DNA from 3 places in the Anaeroplasma sp. genome. Region 2 is predicted to be linked to each of the others. Evidence: riboswitches for the same ligand, from Rfam matches in the RefSeq annotation. Region 2 holds a riboswitch; each other region holds the start of a gene.
The links. Region 2 has a riboswitch for cyclic di-GMP ahead of SPJ17_RS06645 (immunoglobulin-like domain-containing protein). Riboswitches for the same ligand answer to the same signal wherever they lie in the genome.
Positions count from the first base shown of each region.

Region 1: it holds a riboswitch for cyclic di-GMP, as region 2 does, so the genes downstream of both, SPJ17_RS08560 (hypothetical protein) here and SPJ17_RS06645 (immunoglobulin-like domain-containing protein) in region 2, are expected to answer to the same signal.
Region 3: it holds a riboswitch for cyclic di-GMP, as region 2 does, so the genes downstream of both, SPJ17_RS04465 (hypothetical protein) here and SPJ17_RS06645 (immunoglobulin-like domain-containing protein) in region 2, are expected to answer to the same signal.

Region 1 covers NZ_JAXFPY010000125.1:23-5,962, forward strand. Annotated here, with positions in the region: partial or broken gene SPJ17_RS08550 (hypothetical protein) at 1-349, opposite strand, end outside; gene SPJ17_RS08555 (hypothetical protein) at 353-1,444, opposite strand; gene SPJ17_RS08560 (hypothetical protein) at 1,472-2,257, opposite strand; cyclic di-GMP riboswitch class I at 2,318-2,393, opposite strand; gene SPJ17_RS08565 (bifunctional diguanylate cyclase/phosphodiesterase) at 2,502-4,130, opposite strand; gene SPJ17_RS08570 (EAL domain-containing protein) at 4,143-5,940, opposite strand, start outside.
Region 2 covers NZ_JAXFPY010000098.1:823-6,762, reverse strand. Annotated here, with positions in the region: gene SPJ17_RS06660 (lysophospholipid acyltransferase family protein) at 1-589, opposite strand, end outside; gene SPJ17_RS06655 (ATP-binding protein) at 693-1,889, shown strand; gene typA (translational GTPase TypA) at 2,019-3,845, shown strand; cyclic di-GMP riboswitch class I at 4,190-4,264, shown strand; partial or broken gene SPJ17_RS06645 (immunoglobulin-like domain-containing protein) at 4,318-5,940, shown strand, end outside.
Region 3 covers NZ_JAXFPY010000067.1:49,095-55,034, reverse strand. Annotated here, with positions in the region: partial or broken gene SPJ17_RS04465 (hypothetical protein) at 1-2,855, opposite strand, end outside; cyclic di-GMP riboswitch class I at 2,906-2,985, opposite strand; gene SPJ17_RS04460 (diacylglycerol kinase family protein) at 3,224-4,078, opposite strand; gene SPJ17_RS04455 (TrkA family potassium uptake protein) at 4,078-4,842, opposite strand; gene SPJ17_RS04450 (potassium transporter TrkG) at 4,839-5,940, opposite strand, start outside.

The DNA.
Region 1 (5,940 bases), on a different contig from region 2:
TTTCGTGTGTTGCACGATTGATTTTTTCCTTGACGAAGAATACATCTCCATCTGTTTGAATAGAATTACCACTATCCTTAATTGTAGTACCAGTAATAAAATTGCTATCGAAGGCATCAACAGAACCAGCTAAGTGCTTCTTTAGTTCTGCCCCTGTGATATCTTGGCTAAAATTAGTTCCATCTAAGGAAATCATTAATCCTTCTTGGCCTTCAACCTTAAAATCGAATTCATCTACTGTGGCATTATTGCCAATCAATACATAGGCAAATGTTGTAGCGGTTAGGGATACTGCTAGTGCTAATGAAGCTGCCCCAGATAAAATTAATTTAATTGCTTTTTGCTTCATATCTTATCCCTCCACCTTTGTAAAGTTTAGGAAGAAGCGGATTGATTCTGTATCCACACGTGGAAGATAATCTGCATCGTAACCATCTAACCAAATGTAGAAGGTTGCTCTTACAATATTGTAATTCCCTTCGGTATCTCTTTCGAATATTCCTAAAGGATACAAATCATCAAAATTCTTAACTGTTTCAACATATTCCGTATCATAATCCTTTAAATAAAGACCGTTCTTTGCACGCTTGTGTGTATTATTGAAATATGTCACCATTGGATTAACTGCCGGATTATGCAAATCATCTGTTGCATTTTTGTATGCACTAGAACCATATCCGTCGTTAAGCTCATAGATTAAATCACCTTCACTTCCTACAACACCAATTCGCATTGCGTTTGCTGGATTAATAGTGATTTTTTCTCCTGATTCATATAATCCTACTGTAGCTGGATTTTCTCTTGTATCTAAAGAAGGTAAGATATTTAATGAATTATCTAAAGGTACTTCAGATGGATCAGCCTTAATATATGATTCACCTAAGCCTTCCTCATGATCACTATCCGCAAATACTAATTTGTATTTTTCCTTCGGATGATTCGATGATGGGATTGCTCTAAAATATAAATCAAATTTCAAATAGGAAGCCGATAGCTTGTTTTCTGTTAAAGCAAATGGTTTAAAATAATCACCATCTATATAATCTAATGGATCCTTTACATTATCTATTGTATTAAATCCATAGAATTGCCAATTTTTATTTGGAGATACAGCACCAAGTACTGTTTCGCCATAAGTATTTACCATTGATTCTACTTCATCACTTGTAAAATCATTTAATGTCTTGTTTTCATCATTAACTAAATTATATCTTTGAAGTGCAATTGCTTTTGTAAGCTCGCTTTTTGTGATTGTATCAACAAAATGTACTCCGTCTACGGAAATCTCAAGACCTTCATCCGTATGAATATGAATATCAAATTCATCGGTCCATGCATTTGCGTTTCTCGCAAACCAAGCGTAGGTTGTTGAGGTTAGACAAACTGCAGTAGCTGCAACTGATGTAAGACCCATTATTAACTTTCTCGTTATGTTTCTTTTCATACCTCAACCTCCTTTACTAAATTGCTGCTACATCAATACTTTGATTAGCATTTCAAATTTAATAGTTCCATTGTAAAGTGCCTCTCCATAATACTCGGAATCAGGATCATCTCCCTCTAACCATAATAATATAGAATACTTTACATAATTCATTCCTTGACCATAACCGATATTAATCTGCTGATCGTCAAATACAGTTCCACCTGAAGGATTTGACGAATTTGCAAATGATGCAGGAGTGATAATATAGCTTGGATATTCAATCGATGTTACATCCTTATATTTATCCAATGCATGAGCTCTTTCAAGTGAATCAGGTTTCTGATACAAGTGAGGGTCAGAAACATTATAAGATTCATAATAAGTAAGAACTCTAATAATCTCATCAGAATAATTTGTAACATTAGAATATGTTAACTGCACATTTACACCAACACCACCGGATTGTGATGTATTTTTTATATAGAACGTATAAACATATAATGAGTTATTGTCTATAGGATTAAATCCTGTTGGTTTACAAATTTCTCTTAAAGTTTGGTAATCCTCCTCCAAGAAATATCTTGGAGAATAATCGTTCATATTTGTCATTGGGTCTGCAACTAAGCTAGCAGATGGATTCTCTTCATCTAAATCAAGAGTGACACCTATACTTTTTTGTACATCGCCTGATTGAACACGAATCACAAATTGTCCTGCTTCTTGTCCAAGCCACATAGCCATGATAATCAAGGCAGCCGCAACAAATAACAAAATCAATAGTGCCATTTTAAAGAAATTCGATTTCCATAAGGATACAAGTTTTTTTGGCATCTAGGCTACCTCCTTCGTCATTTTAGAAAATAAAAATGCCATTCTGGATTACACTTCCAAAATGACAACTGGCTGACCTATTTTGGTCCCTGTAGCTTTGCGTCGCTAGATTACTCTAGTTTTGCCTTTAACTACTTAAAATTATAGGGCCTTTAGAAAACGTTGTCAACCAATTTTGGTATGAAATCCGTTAATTATGTGAAATTTTGTTAGGCATTTTTTTTAAAGTGTCTATTTGTTCTTTTTAAACTAATAGATCATCATCTGAAGGATCCGAGACCAATAAATCGTCTCCTTCAGTATCATCATAATCGTTATTTGTGCGGGATTCTCTAGAAATACGATCTAAGTATTCTTCTGGAGTTTCCTCATGATCTTCTTCAAGTACTACATCATCAGAATGCATTTCCTTGAATAATGCTTCATTATCCTCAAGAGCGGATACATCATCAAGTAATACTTGATATTGACGTTTTTCAATATATTCTTCGAATGCTTCTTCACTTAATGCTTTCGCAAAATAGTAACCCTGACCTAAGAATACATTCTGTTCCTTAACGTACTTAGTGATTTCTGCAGTTTCGATACCCTCAGCAATTAATTCCTTGTTGTTATCCTCTGCATATTTAACTAAAATTTGTAAGAATCTTTCCTTCATGAAGTTGTTTTCAACATCCTTAAGGAAGTTTCTACCAAGCTTAATAACATCGACAGGGGACTTCTGAATGTTTTGTACAGATTGTCCATCAAGCTCAAATCCATCGATTGCAATCTTGAAGCCATAGTCACGAAGCTTGTAGATGTTTGTTTTGATTACTGCGATTCTTTCTACCATCATGAAGTCATTAACTTCTAACATGAACCACTCAGGCTTTGCTTGGTTCTTATTCATGATTTCAATGAATGAGTTTGCAAGGTGTGGGTCAAGTAGCTGCTTCGTAGATAAGTTTAGTGAAAATCTAAGTGGAACCGTAGGGAACTTTTCTGCCATGCTGTTATGCATACGGATCATAGTTTCCATACCCCATTCACCGACCCACTTGATGTCTCCAGATTGCTCTAAGACCTTTAAGAAGGTTGCTGGAGACTGTATACCCTTCGTTGGGTGATTCCAACGCATTAGGGCCTCAGCACCATTCATTAGCTTATTCTTTAAATCAAGAATAGGCTGGAAGTAAAGTGCGAATTCCTTCTTTTGGATCGCTTGCTTAACTTCTTGGAAGTAAGCCATATTATCATATTCTTCTTCCTTGATTGTCGCATAGAAGTTTGTATATTTATTACCACCATCACGCTTAGATACGTAAGTGGTTAATTCCAAATTGGAATATAATTCTTCGAAGGTTTGACCTGCATTAGGATATGAGGCCATACCAACGGATACAGAAAGTGTAATGGATTCACCAACCAATACCTGGTATGGTGCTTGTGCAGCTGTAACAATCTTAGATGCAATCGATTCAAGTCTTGCGAAGTTATCCTCATCCTTAATAAATACCATAAATTCATCATTTTGATATCTACATACAGATGCATTATATGGAATTACTCTTAGGATTCTTGTTGCAATTTCTTTAAGCATTAAATCGCATGCCTCATGGCCGAATACTTCATTTAAATCGGAAAATCCATCAATATCTACATACATTAATGTCATCGCACCGAAGCGGTCAACCTTTTTAATGTAATTACGAACAGAATCCTCCATTGCTCTTCTTGTTACTGCATCCTCAACAATAACCTCAGATTCTTCCTTTTCCTTACGTATGTTTCTACGAATTAACCAATATAACAAGAAACCTAGTCCTAAAGTAACGATTAATGAAACGAAAACTAATACAATAGCTCCGCCATCAGAAATTAAAAATCTCATAGTCCATACCTCCTACTTCTTACTCTTGGTATTGTACATCTCTAATAATTCAACTGCATCATCGTATGGCATTGCCTTACCAATTAACCAACCCTGAATTACTCTACAGCCCATCTTCTTAACCATATCGGATTGTTCCTGTGTTTCTACACCTTCACAAATTAAGTTAAGATCTAGGGCATTACCTAAGGCACAAATCGTCTTAACGATATTTTCGTGTACCTTATTTGTTTCGATATATTTTGTAAATTCCTTATCAATCTTTAAGGTATCTACTGGTAAATCCTTTAAATATAGCATAGAAGAGTAACCTGTACAGAAGTCATCTAAATGAATATGGAAGCCAGCTTCTCTAAGTAATCTAAGCTTTTCTGTAATGAGCTGCATAGAACCCATTAATAATGTTTCTGTAATTTCTACTGCTATAGAGCCCTTCTTTAGCTCATTTGAATTAAATTCATCAATTAATTGCTGTACAAAACCTACCTGTAGTAGCTGTACTGGAGATACGTTAATAGAAACATGCACTCCATATGGTTCAAGCTTCTTTGCAAGCTTGAAGGATTCTGTAATAACAAACTTACCAATATCTAGCATGTGACCACGCTGCTCAGCAAGCTCAATGAATAGCTGCGGTGATTTATCTCTATATTTTGGATTCATCCAACGAATTAATGCCTCAAAGCCATCAATTCTGTTGTTGAATACATCAAACTGAGGCTGTAGCCACATTTGGAATTCACGACCAATTAAGCCCATTTCGATATCGTGCTCCATTTCATCTGCAGCTAAGATAATACCATCCATTGTAGGCTCATAGATAATATAATCCTTACCTGTTAAGGATGACATATTTCTATAAGCTAAGTCTAGCTTAACCCTTATATCATCAAGCTTAATTTCTTGAAAATCTGTAGATTTAACATTATAAATTACAATTTTAGTCTTTAAATAGATATTATTTGCTTTAACCGTAATAGGTCTTTGAAGTAAATCTAAGAATTCATTGATTAATGGCTGTACACTTGCGAATTCATCGTTAGGTACAATAACCATAAACTTAGATTCATCGATATGATATACCTTATGCTCCATAAAGGAATCCTTAATCATATCTAATAATTGAATTAATAATTGATTATATACCGTCTTACCAAAGACTTGGATGATATCTGCATACTTAGTAATATTGATTTCAACGAAGGCTACATTATAGCCTTGGTTGTTTTCTAATATCTTTTCAAATTGGTTTTCCAGTGTGAATCCATTATCACACTTCGTAACAGAATTCTTACCAGACATGATTTCTAGATGCTTACGCATTCTATAATCTGTTGTAATATCTGTACCCATTAGATAATAGCTATTGGAAATGAATAATGGAGATAAATGTAAGAATTTTACATTTTCTTCATCATATAGGTCCATAGGAACCTTACATTCAAATGCTTTATTTTCCTTTATTGTTTTAATGATTGGCTCATTTGTTTCAACATCAATAAATTCATCAACATTTAAAAGCTTTCTTGTAACACCATACATTTGCTTAAATGTTTTATTTGTAAATATGATCTTACCATTTGGATCAATTCTTAATACCATTGCCTTAGTAGCCTGTACTGCGTGGCGGTCAGCTCTAAGTAGCTGTGAGCACTTTCTTACACCTAAAATCATAATTCCAAGCATTGCAATCGTAACGATTACTCCAGCAACGAAATAGATTACAGCCTGCTGAATTACCCAATCGATACCTAAGAAGTTATCACCTAGTACAATTACTGTACCATAGTAGGAATCTAAATAATCAATA
Region 2 (5,940 bases):
CTGGATGATGGTTTCTTGTTCCCTCAGGACAAATATATACACTTGCTAGATTCTTAGATAATGCCTTAGATGCACGAACAATAGATTTTACAGCATTAAAATCATTATCTCTATCAATCTCAATAAAATTACAATTGTAAATGAATGGACCTGCGATAGGCATTGTTAGATTACCTGGCTTAGTTACGCAAGTAACTGGCTGTCCTTTTGTATAATATAGAATTGGCATTGGATCAAAATTCGATGTATGATTGGATACAATCATACTTTTTTCCTTTGGGAATTCTCCACTTCTAGTAAAATGAATACGGAATAGGAAAGGGACCACATAGGAGGTTTGTCTTACAAACCAATAACAAATTTTAGAGCCATTTTCTGGCTGTGGCTTGCCCTTTTTAATCTTTATATTCATAAATAGAGATGCTATCCAAAGTGGAATTAAATAAATTCCAAACCAAATGATGTATAGAATAGGAATAAATAGTACGAATATTAAAACCCACCACCATGTTGTATACGTTCCTGTAAAATAACAAATAACGCCAGATGTAGCAGTGGCTAAAAGAATAAGTATTGTATTAACGATCATAATAAAAACTCCTCATTGCTACTTTATTTTATCATTTTTCTTTTTTATTTTCTACATTTTCGATATAATTTAAGAGAAATATAGGGCAAAAGAGGTGCATTTTATGTTTTATGTAATGAATGAGATAAAAAAAGCATATATTTTAGATTCTATTTTGAATGCAAAGGATGATCAAAATCTTGCCAAACTTGCGGTAGGGAATCTAATATCCTTCTCTATAGAGCATGGAATAACAGGTAATCTTTATAAAAAATATATTTTGTATACTTTAATGTATAATGAAAATTCTTATACGAGAAGTATTGAATTGAATCAAAAAACAGAAGGACAATCCAATATTATCTTGATGGATTATCAGGAATATTTTGAATTATATAACAAGGAATTTGAATTCCTAAAGGAAACAAAATATTTCACCTTTAAAAGAGGTGAGGATACCTATTTAGCAACTATGCTAGATGATTTATATAATAAGATTGAGCAACTCAATAATTATTTAAATTTTGTTCATGCAATTGAAGGCTTCTATAAGGAAAAGGGACTATCGGATATGGCTATATATAAAGCCTTCCGTGTAGCGGATGGCATATTAAAGCCAATTAAAAATGTATTAAATATTACATTTAAGGATTTAATTGGATTAGAGTATCAAAAAAAGCTATTATGCGAGAATACAGAAAACTTTATTTTGGGTAAGCCTTATAATAATGTATTATTATATGGTGATGCAGGCACTGGTAAATCAAGCTCCATTAAGGCTTTAATTAATGAATATTTTGATAAGGGCTTAAGAATTATAGAGGTCTATAAGCATCAAATGGCAGAAATATCTAAAATTATAAACAAATTAAAAGCAAGACCATATCACTATATCATTTATATGGATGATTTATCCTTTGAGGAAAATGAAATTGAATATAAATATTTAAAGAGTATCATAGAAGGTGGTATTGAGCCTAAGCCTGAAAATGTTGTCATTTATGCAACATCCAATAGAAGACATTTAATTAAAGAAACAACAGAGGATAATGGGACCATATTTGATGATTTACATAGAAACGAAACACAGGCAGAAAAATTGTCCCTATCCTATCGATTTGGCCTTCAAATCTTTTATAGCTCTTTAACTCCATTGGAATTTCGATCTATGGTTTTGAAAATGGCAGAGGATCATAACATTCAAATGGATGAGGATCTTTTAATTAAAGAAGCCAATAAGTTCCAAATGAGAAGCGGTACATTATCCGGTAGATGTGCAGAGCAATTTATTAAATATTTATCGAATAAAATAGAAAAATAGCCCAATTCTTTAAGATATTTGAAATTATCCTTAAAGAAATCGGTTTACAAAGTAAAAAAATTGTGGAAATCAAAACTCATTTAATATATAATGAAACAGGTTTAAATTCTATAAAAAAGGGTGAAAATTATGGAAATTAGAAACGTTGCAATTATAGCTCACGTTGACCATGGTAAAACAACAATGGTTGATAAGCTTTTACAAAGCTCACATACATTTAGAGAAAATCAGCAGGTAGAGGAGTGCGTAATGGATAATAACGCACTAGAAAGAGAAAGAGGTATTACGATTCTTTCTAAGACTACTGCCATTAAATGGAAGGATACAAAAATTAATATTTTAGATACTCCAGGCCATGCAGACTTCTCTGGTGAGGTTGAAAGAATTATGAAGATGGTCGATGGAGTTGTTTTGATTGTTGATGCATATGAAGGTACAATGCCACAAACTAGATTCGTATTAAAGAAGGCATTTGAAGCACATTTAAAGCCAATCGTTGTAATCAATAAGGTAGATAAGCCATCCGCAAGACCTTTAGAGGTTGTTGATGAGGTATTAGAATTATTTATCGATTTAGGATGCGATGAGGATGAGCTTGATTTCCCAGTATGCTACGCTAGTGCTGTAAATAATACATCATCCTTAGATCCAGATCCATCTACACAAGCTCCATCTATGGGACCATTACTCGATATGATCTTAAAATATATTCCAGCCCCATCTATGGATTGTAATGCCCCACTTCAATTACAGCCTGCATTACTCGATTATACAGATTACACGGGAAGAATTGGTATTGGTAGAATTGTACGTGGTACAATTAAGTCTGGTGAGGTTGTATCCTGTTGTAGACTTGATGGATCGATTAAACAATTTAGAGTGCAAAAGCTATATTCCTATTTAGGACTTGATCGTATTGAAATTGAAGAGGGTGAGGCAGGAGATATTGTCGCATTCTCTGGACTTCCTGATGTATCTGTTGGTGAAACCATTTGTACTGTAGGTAAGGAAGAGGCTTTAGAGCCAATTCATATCTCAGAACCAACCGTACAGATGACCTTTGGTACAAATACTTCTCCATTTTGTGGTAAGGATGGTAAGATGGTCACTGCATCAAAAATTGAGGATAGGTTATTCCGTGAGGTTCAAAAGGATGTATCCTTAAAGGTAGAAAGAATTGGAAATTCTGAAGAATGGATTGTTTCTGGTAGAGGTGAATTACATCTAGGTATCTTAATTGAAACTATGAGAAGAGAAGGCTATGAATTCCAGGTTTCCCGTCCAAGAGTAATTATGAAGGAAATCGATGGTATCTTGTCGGAACCATATGAATATTGTGTTATCGATACTCCATCGGATACTGCAGGCTCCATCATTGAAATGATGGGTAACCGTCATGGTATTATGGAAACCATGTCCAATACAGAAACACAAACTAGACTTATTTATAATATTCCATCTAGAGGATTAATCGGATTTAATACAGATTTTATGACATTAACTAAGGGCTATGGTATTATCAACCATTCCTTCAGTGAATATAGACCTATGGAGGCCGTAAGTGTTGCTGAAAGAAGTGTTGGTGTATTAGTCTCTATGGCACAGGGTCAATCTACTGCATATTCCATTGGTGCACTTGAAGATAGAGGATCTATGTTTATTTCTCCAGGTGAGGAAATCTATGAAGGTATGATCGTTGGTGTTGCGAATAAGGATTTAGACTTAGCAGTGAATGTTGTTAAAGCTAAGCAGCAAACGAATACACGTTCTTCAAACAAGGATACAACAGTAGTATTAAAGAGACCTATTGTTATGGCACTTGAGCAATGTCTAGAATTCATCAACGAGGATGAATTAGTAGAAATTACTCCAAAGCATATCCGTCTAAGAAAGAAAATTCTAGACACTGTTGAACGTAAGAAATTTGATGCAAAAAGAAGAAGTGAAAAGGAATAAACTAGAGGGCTTTCATAAGCCCTTCTTTTCTTCTTTCAATTTTCTCATATTTAATATGCATAACTTCAATATTTAAACGATAGGCTTTTTTAGACATATTTTAAAAAAAGTCTAATTTAATTTTAGAGATTTTTTGTGAGACAATTTATGGATTTTCGGACAAAAATGAAGCATTTAAAGCATATTTTATTATAAATGTTTGAAAACACAAAATTTTATGCAACAATTTTGCTTTATTTGCCTAACTGGATGTGAGTTTAACTTTTATTTTTTAGGGGGAATCGATAGCTTGCGAATAAAATATATGTTGAAATCGTTTTTTTGAAATGATATACTTATGGCATATTGGATAAAGGCAAAACTAGAGTAATCTAGCGACGCAAAGCTATAGGGTCTTTACGAGACAGCCAGTTGCGATTTACATAAAAGTAATAGCAACTGGTTTTATTATTTTAAAAAGGGGGGCAATTCTATGAAGCATTTTAAGACTAAGTTTATAATCATTATAGCATCCATTGTTTCATTGATTGCTATTACATTAGGCGTTTATGCATATGTTTCTAGGATATCTGCAAGAGGAGAAATTAGTGTTTCAGCCACAACCATTAATGCTAAAACTACCTACACCTCATCAACGGATATCTTTGAATGGACCTATATAGAAGCTGGTGATATTAAGGAAATTAACATCACCACAGAAAATCAAACAGATGTTATTCTTCATAGATACTATAATATTCAATTAGCAAAAGACTTTACTTCTGATGAAAATCTATTGAAGGCAATTATTGTTTATTACAACAATACATATATTGGAACATTAAATGATGTTGTGAGCAAGCCTTTAAAAATAGAAGAGAAATATAATTTTATTGGACTTGCATCAAATAAAACCGATGGATTTAAATTTGAATTGCATCAAGCAGCAAAAAATTCTATTTTAGATAATAAGGATGTTAAAGTTACTATTACAACCTTTACTGAAAATGCCGATTATTATAAATATATTTTCGTTAAAAGCGAAGCAGATTTTAAAAAGGCAATCGATGATATGAATTCTGGTATGCTATCAGAAACTCCTACTATTGTTTTATGCAATAATATTACCTTAACAAACAATTACACAATTAGTGAACCTACGACCATCTATATGAATGGTTCTACACTAAATGGTGATTTAACAATTAATGATACAACTGCAACAGATCCTAATGCTTTATTAGAGGTATTCGGTGAGGGTGCATTTAATGGAACAGTTACCTTAGGAGATAATTATGATCAAAATGGTGCGATTAACCTAGTTAAAAACCATGTTAAGGATGTCTTAAAGGATGGAGTTTCGGCTGGTTCAACTACAAATATTTTAGGCCATTATGCATTCTATGGTATTTCTGTTTCAGCTATTACAAGATGTACTTTTACATCTCCAGATATAATTGTTCAAAATTCATCTAATGAGTATTACAATGCATTAGGTGCTGTTAAAGTTCATAATGATGAAATTATTAATTTTAAAATTTTAGGTTCAAAAACAGAACTAATTGATGGCACTTTAGCTCATTTACCACAAAACCGTACAATTTCATTGGATTTATTCTTGCCAACCTACATTCCTAGTCAAAATGCAAGTATCACATGGAAATCTAGTGATGAATCTATTATTACAAATACAGGTAAAATAACTGCAAAACGATTAGAAAATGCAGCAGTCACATTATATGCAGAAATAAGGGTAAATGAGAAAGTCTTTACTAGAACATTTAACTTTAAGGTATCTGCACATAATAATGAAATTAATTTCTATAAATTAGTTCAAGAAATATCTCCAATCGTAATTAGTAATGTTAGAAATAGTGAAGCAGATGATAATGAAGCTTTATATCATTTACCAATTGTAAACGATAATGGAGCATATGATTATAGAACATCTTATACATCCCCTGTAAATACAGAATTATTTAAATGGTCTGCTTATAGGAATATTGGACTTAAAAGTATTACATACAAAAAGGCTCCAGAGCAAGAAAAATTTGATTATATTACATTAGAGAATCCTAATAAATTATATTTAAATAATATTACTTTAAATAATTAC
Region 3 (5,940 bases), on a different contig from region 2:
CTACAGTGTAGGGTTACTCCATTGGTTTTAGATACTGTAATTACACCATCTTCTCTTTCATAAACACTAGAATCAAGTGAATTAAAATCATTAAATGCGACATCCTTAGTCGTTTCATCATTATAGATAATCGTTACAATTAGATTCGATAAATCTAGGCTATCGAATGCAGTATAGTTTAAATTTAAAGATTGCTTAATAGATAAGCCTATAATACATTTTGGTAGAACCTTAACTGTAACTGCAGCGGATGCATAAGAAAGGAAAGTTTCCTTATAACGGAAATAATAATTTCCAACAGCTACATTTTCCATAGTTGTTCTGGTAACATCCATCCAATTTAAACCATCTGTAGAATATTCCATAGCTGTAGTAAGCCCTGTAATTCTACCAGAATCTACTCCCATAGTGGATTGCATAGATGATTGAATGGTAGTTGGAGCATCTGCTTTAGATTTTAACTTATAGAAATATACATTCGATGCAGCAGGTGATCTTTTTGGGGTTGTATCAGTAATGTCCAAATAATATGTTCTCCAACCACTTGAATACCTTATAGTTGCCGCAGAATTCGTAAATGCTACTGTTAAGTTTTGTGCTGTTGTAGAAAGAACTTTACTTGATAGACTTATATAATAATTTTCTGAATGAATTCTATAATTCGTATTATTTTGGGTTACAGTCCATAGCATTGCATCACTTGGATCAACTTCAATATAGCTTGCACCAGATAGAGTCTTTACTGTCACATTTTGAAAGGATCCTGCATTGCTTCCGCTAACTAACGCATTTGCACTACCTGCACTACTGCTACTTACAATTAAATAGCTTGCACCATCTTCAATAGAATCTGTAAGCACATAGGTTTTAACTCCAGACCCTACTGGAGTTTCCGTAACATAGCCTACACTATCCTCTGTCTTTTTGTTATTAAACTTAGGTACAACAAAGAAATAATATGTTGTTTCATTTGATAAACCACTTACGGTAATATTGGTACTTGTTGTTTCTTGATAATAGGTAGTTGATGATGAATTAAAATCATTAACTAATCCATAATATACCTCATAGTTTGAAATCGTATTTGTTAAGTTATAGGAGTTAGAATACGTATTCGACCATGATAAATTCCAACTTAAATCTACACTCTTATCGGCAGCTATACAATCTAAGGACATACAAATTGGCTGTAATACAATATCATATGCATTTTTAGATGCATCCCATGAATTTTGCATGATATCACTTGAGGAGGATGTATCAATGGTATAAGGATTTTCTGTTGAGATGATGGTAAGCTCCTTGCTATCCTCGTTTACAAGTGTCCACACAACAGTTTCATTTTCCTTATTTGCCTTTTGAGTTGCAGAAAGTGTAATATCTGTTGTCCCCTCAGTATCAACAATATAGGAATCTCCATATACTGTACCACCACTAACCTGGAAGTCTTGGTTTACGAAAACTGTAACTGTTACAATTCTTTCGCTATCCTTCATTGCCATACCACCACCAATGGTCGTTGGAGCTATGGTTGTGCTTGAGCAAGAATCTCCTGTATTATAGGTAATATCAGATAAATTGGAATGATCAAATTCAACCTTTACTGGTGTTAGGCTTGAATTGCCAGATATTGCCATAGAATCGGATGCAATTGGAGCATAGGTAACTCCATTTTCATCCTTAACTAAAGCAACCTGATTATAGGTTAGAGTACCCTGTGAGCCATCTTCATTAATTAAGGATCCTGTCTTTGTTGCTGCAAATACAGAATCATCCTCACTTGCCTTATAGCAGGAATCCTCAACCTTAATTGCATTCGCAAGAGCTGCTGTCTTACCTGTTACTGTGCCATATACACAGCCCTCAAGCGTTACAGAACCAGAAGAATATTCATAGGCATCCTGTTCTTCTACTGTATCGCTAGAAAGATATACATTGTCTAATAAAATTGAGTTTGTACAAACTAGGGTAGAATCATTATTACCAATACCACCACCAGAAAATGTACCATTCGTTGTTGCATTACCTGCAACAGTTGAATTAATTACATATAAATTACCATTCTTACAGTTATTGATACCTCCACCAATTTCCTTTGAGGTATTATTTGCAATCGTGGAATTGTAAATATACATATAAGCATTTGTGCCATTCCCCTTGTTGTTACCCGTGTTTTCTCCACCGCCACCACCATAGGATAAGCTTCTATTTTCAGAAACGGAACAATTATCTAATATAAATGTACCTTGCTGATTTTGGAATCCAGCACCATATTCAGCAACATTTCTTGTAATTGATGAATTGGTAAGTACAATTTTACCTCCAACGGTATTTCTTATACCACCACCATGAGTGGATGCTGAACCTGAATTAGAGATTTGTGATTTATCGATATAAAGCGTGGAATTATTTGAGGTTGCACTATCGCTTGCACCATTAACGATAGCACTATTTCTTCCACCCTTAATGATACAGTTGTTAATATGTACTGTTGCATTTTTTGCAATATAGAATAGTGTGTAATTGGATGCATTGCTATTGATTACACCCTGATCGGTTGTACCTGTAACTAAAGCACGAATGGTCTTTCTTACCCCATCGTCATCTAAATCACCATCTAAGGTTGTACCATTTGTTAATGTAATCGATGCTGTAACAATAATTTCATCATACTCTGGTGCTTCAAGTGCACTCTTTAATTCTGCTTCTGTAGATACTTCCTTTGATAAACCATATACACGAGTAAAAGGATTTGAGAATAAAGAAAAGACAAGCACAAAAAGGGCAACCAATACTGCAACTACAGATAAAACTTTGGTTACCCATTTTCTAGTTGTCCTTTCTCTTGTACTCATAAATCTCACTCCTACGTTTTTGAAGAATAAAAGCCAGTCCCCCCAATATAATCGGTAACTGGCTAGCCATCTCCCTATGGCCCCTTTAGCTTTGCGTCGCTAGATTACTCTAGTTTTGCCTTTATTACTTTTTCTATACTTGTGTTTTCATAAATATTCTATATTTATGTATATCACAAAATAAAAACGTTTTCAATATCTTAAAAATGAAAATAATCTCTAAATTTATTGTCTGTTTTTTGAATAGGTACAATAACATAAATATTGTTTATGTAACAGATAAAGCCTTCGTTATAATACGAATAATAATAGAAATCAATGCAAAAATATTGTGATGCTTCCCAACCCAAAAGAAAAGAAAATCACAACTAAATTATGATTTCCTTTTGTTCTCCTGTAATAATTTTTATTGCATTATTAAGCTTATTTATTGTTGCATGGCTTGTAATATATCTTTCTCCATCCAGAGTAAAGCATATGTTTTTTCCATCTATTTTTATATCCTTACCTATAATTTCATTAGAATGTCTTTTGGCTTTAGATAGTAAAAAGAAAAGGAATTTAAACGTATCTATAAATCTATTTTTGGATAGGATGTATTTCAAATGAATCGAATCATCATTTATAGCTTCTATAGGGTATCCTGCCATGTATTTATTATCAATAATAAATGCTTGTGATATTTTTAAATTAATTCCATTTATGTTTACATCTGTCGCTTTTGATTTAAAGAAATCCTTTATACAAGCAAAATAATAGGCAAGCCTTCCCAGTTCCTTCTTTTTATCTGCTCTATAGGATACAGAAGTATATCGACCTATAGCTAGTCCATATAGGAAATACGTATCATTTACATGGTATGCATTCCTTTCTATGGAATTTCCTTTTATAATGATTTTTACGCATTTTTTAAGGTTTTTAGGTATTTTATAGCACTTTGCTACATCATTCATCGTTCCTCTTGGAATGATGGCTAAAGTAGGATTTTTCTTGCTATTTAGAATGCCTATTATAGCCTCATGTATGGTGCCATCTCCACCTGAGGCAATGATTAAATCATAATCCTTCGCATGAATAGATACATATTCTTTAATAGAGCCTCTTCCTAAAGTTTCAAAAATGTCTGTGGTGTATTCCACAGACAATTCTTTTTTTATATAATCGATTTCTTTTGTCTTAAGCCTTTTTCTACTGTTAGGATTATGTACTAAAAGAGCTCGCATTATTTCTTTTTTGTCTCCTTAGCATTCGCTTTAGGCTTAGCTTGAGCCTTTTTTTCAGGGGCAGGCTTCTTTTCTTCTACCTTTGGCTTTGACTTAACATTTAAGAATTGCTCAAACTTAGAATAATTATCCTTAGTACCCACAACAACTAAAATGTCTCCTGGAACAATTAAATCCATAGGCTTAGGAATTGCAAATTTATCATTTTTAATGACACCAACAATATTTACATCAAATAATACACGAACATTCATATCGATAATGCTCTTAGGCTCAAAGCCCTCACCAACAGAGATCTTTACCATTGTGTAATCCTCTGATAGCTGATAATAATCCAAAATGGAATCGGACATGATTTGGTTTGCTAAGGAAAGTGCTGTTGCCTCTTCAGGAATGATTACCTCTGTTGCTCCAAGCATTCTATAAACCTCTTTATGTCCTTCTTCGTCTGCACGAACCGTAATCTTTTTTACACCGAAGTTCTTTAAATTTAAAACGGTTAAAATAGATGCCTGTAAATTGTTACCAATCGCAACTACCGCATGGTCAATTTGATTTGCTCCAAGCTCCTTTAAGGCATTTGCCTTTGTGGAGTCTGCAACAAGGCAATGTGGGACAAACGGAGCAACCTTAGTTACGGATTCCTCATCAATATCAATAGCTAAAACATCTGCATCCATATTTGCTAACATCTTGGCAATATTTGCACCAAAACGACCAAGACCTATAATCATAAATGATTTCTTTTGTTGTATCTTTCTCATCCTATAATCACATTCTCCTCTACATATTTTATCTCTTCTTTTGAAGCACCAAGCCAATTCTTATTCACTACACCAATGATAGTTAATGGGCCAAGTCTACCAAAGAACATAATAAAGCATAATATAATTCTACTTGCAGCATTTAAGCTTGTAGTAATACCCATAGATAATCCTGTTGTTGAGAATGCACTCGCAACCTCAAATAGGATTTCTTGCATACCATACGTATCTGTTGTACCTGCTAAGGTTCTATCTGTCTGTACAATACTTACTGAGAAGGCACCTAAGAATACAATAAGTACACACATACCAATTAAAACAAACGCTTTAAATATTTGCTCATTGGATATTTTTCTTCCGAAGGCTCTAGCACTTTTACCTCTTGCATAGAACACAATCGCAATTAAAACGACGGCTAAAGTTGTCGTTTTAACACCACCACCAGTACCACAAGGGGATGCACCAATAAGCATTAAAACAACATACATTAAATAAGCACCTGGATAATCCTTTAAATTCGCTAAATTGTAGGTTGTAAAGCCTGCAGTTCTACAGGTTACTGACCCGAAAAGTGCCTGAAGCCATGTAAAATCTGGATCTCTTAGTGTTACTTTAATGAGTAATGCACCACCGAAGATTAAGAATAATGTCGTAACAATAGCTAGCTTAGAATGAAGAGAGAGCCTCTTCCATTTAAATCTCTTTTTAAAGATATCATCTATTACAACAAATCCACAAGATCCAATGATAATCATAGATATTGTTGTCATATTTACTAAAATATCATCCTTAAATCGGATTAAGGAATCCTCACCTAAATCGCCAAAAATATCAAATCCTGCATTATTAAATGCGGATGCAGAATGGAATAAGGATACTCCTAATGCATCCCACCAATTATCAAAATAATGTGTGAAGGAAAACATATTAATTCCAGCACATATAATTTGAACAGAAAAGGATATAATAACAATTTTTCTGACGAGCGGTATTAAACCAGATACAGAGTGTTGGTTTAATGCCTCTCTAAGTAAAAATCTATTGGAAACTCCAATTTTAGCACCAATCATCGTATAGAAAAATATAGCGATTGTAATG